DNA from 2 places in the Kosakonia sp. MUSA4 genome. Region 1 is predicted to be linked to the other one. Evidence: predicted binding sites of a transcription regulator. Region 1 holds the regulator's gene; the other holds the start of a gene.

Evidence for each region. The regulator LexA, encoded in region 1, represses DNA repair genes until DNA is damaged. The targets are predictions, from matches to a motif close to TNCTGTATGTACATACAGNA.
Region 2: a site for LexA is predicted at 1,829-1,848, ahead of dinG (ATP-dependent DNA helicase DinG). Genes of this name have one in related genera too.

What each region holds. Positions count from the first base shown of each region.
Region 1 covers NZ_CP025697.1:39,391-42,508, reverse strand. Annotated here, with positions in the region: gene dinF (MATE family efflux transporter DinF) at 1-799, opposite strand, end outside; gene lexA (transcriptional repressor LexA) at 876-1,490, opposite strand; gene C0557_RS00175 (diacylglycerol kinase) at 1,599-1,967, opposite strand; gene plsB (glycerol-3-phosphate 1-O-acyltransferase PlsB) at 2,100-3,118, shown strand, end outside.
Region 2 covers NZ_CP025697.1:1,541,117-1,544,234, forward strand. Annotated here, with positions in the region: gene C0557_RS07375 (beta-glucoside-specific PTS transporter subunit IIABC) at 1-508, opposite strand, end outside; gene licT (BglG family transcription antiterminator LicT) at 690-1,532, opposite strand; gene dinG (ATP-dependent DNA helicase DinG) at 1,863-3,118, shown strand, end outside.

The sequences.
Region 1 (3,118 bases):
CCGTCTCACCGCCAAGACGGGCGCCCAGCACGGTGATTGAGCCAAAGCAGAGCTGCAAAAGCAGTGAGCGCAGCATGATATCGCGGTTAAGCGCTAATAAGCGCCGCATACCGCCGCGCCAGGCATTTTTCAGCGCTGGCAGGGTGATACCGCGCATTACCAACACGCGGTGCACCATCAGCAGGCCGATGGCGAAAGTCGCATACTCAGCCACAACGGTGGCGAGCGCAGCGCCCTGCACATTCATGTGCAGGCCCATCACCAGCCACAGGTCGAGCACAATGTTGAGGAGATTCCCCACTACCAGCAGGATCACCGGCGCACGGGCATACTGCACACCCAGTAACCAGCCGAGCAACACCAGATTTCCCAACGACGCTGGCGCACTCAGCCAGCGAATATCGAGAAAGCGCCGCGCCTGCTCCAGCACGGCTTCGCTCCCGCCGGTAATGTGCAGCGCCAGATCGATGAGCGGCGTACGCAGCAGCATAATTAACACACCTGCCGACAGCGCCAATAGCAGCGGCTGTACCAGCGCGCGCGCCAGCGCAGGTGCGTTTTTCGCACCAAACGCCTGTGCCGTAAGACCGGTGGTGCTCATCCGCAAAAACAGCAGCAGCATAAACAAAAAGCTGGTTGCCGTTGCGCCGATCGCCACGCCGCCGAGGTAAACAGGACTATCCAGGTGCCCGACCACGGCGGTATCCACCAGCCCCAGTAACGGAACAGTGATATTGGAGAAGATCATGGGCAGCGCAAGCCGCCACAGTGCTCTGTCAGATGCGTTCAGCAACGGCATGGCAATGTCGAATCAACGGGGAAAATCGTATTACGCAGCGCCACGGTGTTTTGTGTCGCTGCGAAAAGAACAGGCGTTAGAGCCAGGTACCATTACGGATGACGCCAACCGCCAGCCCTTCAATGGTGAAGTTTTGATCGCGCAGATCGACGACGATCGGGGAAAACTCGCTGTTTTCCGGCAGCAATTCGACGGTGTTACCCTGTTTTTTCAGACGTTTCACGGTAACTTCATCATCAATACGTGCGACGACCACCTGGCCGTTACGCACGTCCTGCGTTTTATGCACTGCGAGCAGGTCGCCGTCCATAATACCGATGTCTTTCATCGACATACCGCTAACGCGCAGCAGGAAATCCGCATGAGGTTTGAAGAGATCGGGATCGACCTGGTAGTGACCCTCGATATGCTGTTGCGCCAGCAGCGGTTCACCCGCAGCAACGCGACCAATCAGCGGTAAACCGATATCCTCTTCTTCTTCCAGCAGCAGACGCAGACCACGCGATGCGCCGGAGACGATTTCGATAACCCCTTTACGTGCAAGCGCTTTCAGGTGTTCTTCAGCCGCATTTGGGGAACGGAACCCCAATTGCTGTGCGATTTCCGCACGCGTTGGTGGCATACCGGTTTGAGTGATCCGATCGCGGATGAGATCGAACACCTCTTGCTGCCTGGCCGTTAATGCTTTCATCCCGCCCCCTGGGTGTATATACAGTTATGCTGTGAGTATATACAGTCAAAGGCGATTTTGGAACCAAATTTAAGCAAAAAACCAGGGTGTTATCGATTTCTGGAAGCGTTATCGAAAATGCGACCAGAGAAGCGAGATCCAGGTAAACAGCGCCAGCAGGATCGACATCAGCACTGCCGCCGATCCCATATCCTTCGCCCGACCGGAAAGTTCGTGAAATTCAGAACCAATTCGGTCTACGACAGCTTCAATTGCACTATTTAGGATTTCAACAATCATTACTAGCGACACCGAGCTAATCAGCAGCACCCGAGTGACCGTGTCAATGTCCAGCCAGCAAGCAATAATGATAGCGAAAACAACGGCTACCAGCTCCTGGCGGAAAGCGGCTTCATTGATCCATGCAGCGCGAACGCCCTTCCATGAGTAACCTGCTGCTTTAATGATTCGGGTAATTCCGGTGGTATTATTGGCCATGAAAAGAACCTTTTTATGTAATAAACGTCAATGTCTACATCAGCGTACTGAGGTACAACAGAAATTACGTGCGCTTTCTGATATTCTTGCGGCGCAATGGCACTATTATTAACCAGAGGCTTTTCATCTTTTATGTCCGGTTGGCCACGAATTTACTACAAATTACTGAATTTACCATTAAGTGTACTGGTAAAGAGTAAATCGATACCTGCAGAACCTGCACAGGAACTGGGTCTCGATACTTCACGTCCTATTATGTACGTGCTGCCTTATAACTCTAAGGCAGATTTGATGACATTACGCGCTCAGTGTCTGGCGCACGAACTGCCCGATCCCCTGGAACCCCTGGAAATCGACGGCGTATTGCTGCCGCGTTTCGTGTTCATTCATGGCGGTCCGCGCGTGTTTACCTATTACACGCCGAAAGAAGAGTCCATCAAACTGTTCCACGACTACCTGGATTTACACCGCAGCCATCCGGATCTGGATGTGCAAATGGTTCCGGTATCGGTAATGTTTGGCCGCTCGCCAGGGCGTGAGAAAGGCGAGATTAATCCGCCGCTGCGCATGCTGAACGGCATCCAGAAATTCTTCGCTATCTCCTGGCTCGGCCGCGATAGCTTTGTGCGCTTCTCGCCGCCCGTCTCCCTGCGCCGCATGGCGACCGAGCACGGCACCGATAAAATTATCGCGCAGAAACTGGCGCGCGTGGCGCGTATGCACTTCGCGCGACAGCGTCTGGCCGCCGTTGGGCCGCGTCTGCCGGCGCGTCAGGATCTGTTCAATAAACTGCTCTCTTCTAAAGCGATTGCCCGTGCGGTCGAAGACGAAGCGCGCAGCAAAAAAATCTCTCACGACAAAGCGCAGCAAAACGCTATCGCGCTGATGGAAGAGATTGCCGCCAACTTCTCGTACGAGATGATCCGTCTGACCGACCGTATCCTCGGTTTTACCTGGAACCGTCTCTATCAGGGGATCAACGTGCACAACGCCGAACGCGTGCGCCAGCTTGCGCACGACGGCCACGAGATTGTCTATGTGCCCTGCCACCGCAGCCACATGGACTATCTGCTGCTCTCGTATGTGCTCTATCACCAGGGGCTGGTGCCGCCGCACATTGCCGCAGGCATCAACCTGAACTTCTGGCCCGC
Region 2 (3,118 bases), 1.5 Mb from region 1:
CGCCGAACTTATTGGCGGCGCTGAAAGCCAGCGCCAGCGGCATAAAGTAAAACACGCCGTCGCTGATGGCGAGCAGGATTTGGTAGGTCTGGTTGCTGGTTTCCAGCCACTGCATCGCAACCAGTAGCGCCAGTACGCCTTTCAGAATACCGGCCCCGGCAATCGCCGGAATGATCGGCGAGAAGATACTGGACAGCCCCTCCAGCAGCACCGATACAGGATTGCGGCGTTTGCCATGTTGCACAGCGCCGCCGGACGAGACGCCGGGTAATTGGGCCAGCAGCGCGTCGCACAGCGGGGCCACATCGTTACCGATAATCAACTGAAACTGATCGCCAGAGATGTTGACGCCTATCACGCCATCCAGCGCTTCCAGCGCCGCGCGATCGGCCTTGTTGTTATCTTTGAGTAAAAAACGCAGACGGGTAATACAGTGAAACAGCGACAGAATATTGTCCTTGCCGCCGATCTTGTTGATGATCTGCTGCGCGGTATCCTGATAGTTCATGATAATTCCTCCAGACTGACGCCCGCATTGCCGGCATCATCCACAATCACCGGCTTTACGCCGATACCTTGTTTCCTCTGGGGTTTGCCTGATTGAACAGTAACAAGCCTGGACGGAATCTAAACACTATCCTTCGGGCTGCCGCTTTGTTGGTTGCGGCTACGCGAATGATTTATATAAACTAATTGGGTTCTTCCCGCTGCACGACGTTTTCGATATGCACGGTCAGATAGAGCTTTTCCGAGTTGCTCATGGTGTGGTGATAATTTTTGCCGACAAACTCATTGATGGCATCGACGCATTTCAGGGTGGTCTGATAGCGGCGCTGTACCATGGCAAATAACTCTTCATCGTCATTATTTAACACCACCCCATCAATCACCCGCTGGGCGAAAAATTTTAAATGGGTAATGAAACGTTGGTAATTCAGGCTGTGCTCGTCGAGCGGCAGGCTAAAAAAGTATTTAACGATATTCTGTAATTGATAAATAAGCCGCGTGATTTGCGTGGTTTTTCCCATGCTGTCGTTCAGCCCGGCATTCACTATATGTAGCGCAATACTGCACGCTTCGCTGTCAGGTAATAATTGCCCGGTACGTGCCATCACCATACCAATCGCCTGGCGACCAAGGGCATATTCAGCGGTATAAAAATGGCGCACTTCCCACTCCAGCGGATTCGGCAATGGCTCATGTTTTTCATTGCGTTGCAGCGCGAAATGGAGATGGTCGGCGAGCGTGACGTACAGGCCTTCGCTTAATTTGTGCGATAACTGGCTGCGGGCCAGCGTGACAATGTCGGCGGTCAGTTGCACTATTTCGACAGGCACTTCGCTAATCAGATCTTTAAACCGGGCCGAGACCTGCGAATCCTGCAAATGGAATATTTTTTCGATGGCTTGCTCGTTAACGCTGGCGCCGTTCTGCGTATTAAAACCCAGCCCTCGCCCGGTCAGAATAACCTCAAAGCCACGATCGTCGATGGCGCTGACCACGTTATTATTTAAGATTTGTTTGACCAGCATCGCTAACTCCTGCAAACAAAAACGGGCAAAACGTAAATACAGCAACGGACATCATCTGTCCTTGTTCTCTGCATTTAGGTTTTGCCCGATATTCGGTAACAAGCGTAATGCAGCTAAAAACTAGCATTGCCCTGCTAAATGATCAACGCGCTATATAGAGTACTTATGAATGGATCTGCTAATTTGTGATCCGCCCGGCGAAAAATATCCTGTATTGCAGAGGCGGGAAATGGGTTTCCGCGGCCGCTTCCAGAATGGCAAAAAGGGTTACCCAGCGGGCGCTAAAAATGCCACAATAGTGGCTGTTTATACAGTATTTCAGGTCTCTTCATGGCTCTTACCGCCGCGCTAAAAGCGCAGATCGCCGCCTGGTATAAGGCGTTGCAACAACAGATCCCGGACTTTATTCCCCGTGCGCCGCAGCGGCAGATGATTGCTGATGTCGCGAAAACGCTGGCGGGTGAAGAGGGCCGGCATCTGGCGATCGAAGCGCCGACCGGCGTCGGGAAAACGCTCTCTTATTTAATTCCGGGCATTGCTATTGCCCGCGAAGAGCAAAAAACGCTGGTGGTCAGTACCGCCAACGTGGCGTTGCAGGATCAGATCTACAGTAAAGATCTGCCGCTGCTGCGCAAAATTATTCCCGATTTACGTTTTACCGCAGCGTTTGGCCGTGGGCGCTATGTCTGCCCGCGCAATCTGGCCGCGCTGGCCAGCAGCGAACCGGACCAGCAGGATCTGCTGGCGTTCCTTGATGATGAGCTGACGCCGGGCAGCAAAGAGGAACAGAAGCAGTGCGCGACGCTGAAAGCCGATCTCGACAGCTATAAATGGGACGGTCTGCGCGATCACACCGATAAAGCCATCAGCGATGATTTATGGCGTCGCCTCAGCACCGATAAAGCCAGTTGCCTGAACCGCAACTGCCACTACTATCGGGAATGCCCGTTCTTCGTTGCGCGGCGTGAAATTCAGGAAGCGGAAGTGGTGGTGGCGAACCACGCGCTGGTGATGGCGGCGCTGGAGAGCGAAGCCGTCTTACCGGAGCCGAAAAACCTGCTGCTGGTGCTGGATGAAGGCCATCATCTGCCGGATGTGGCGCGCGATGCGCTGGAGATGAGCGCCGAAATAACGGCGTCCTGGTATCAACTACAGCTCGACTTATTTACCCGGCTGGTGGCGACATGTCTGGAGCAGTTCCGGCCGAAAACCCTGCCGCCGCTGGCGACGCCGGAGCGGCTCAACGCCCACTGCGAAGAGCTGTTCGGGCTGATTTCATCACTGAATAACATGCTCAACCTCTATCTTCCTGCCGGTCAAGAAGCCGAATACCGCTTTGCTATGGGCGAGCTGCCGGATGAGGTGATGGCGATTTGTCAGCGGCTGGCGAAGCTAACAGAAATGCTACGCGGGCTGGCGGAGCTGTTCCTCAACGATTTAAGCGAAAAGACCGGCAGCCACGACATTGTGCGTTTGCACCGGGTTATCCTGCAAATGAACCGTGCGCTTGGCATGTTTGAAAGCCAGAGCAAACTCTGGCGGCTGGCCTCGATGGTGCAGGCTTCCGGCGCGCCGGTATCGAAATG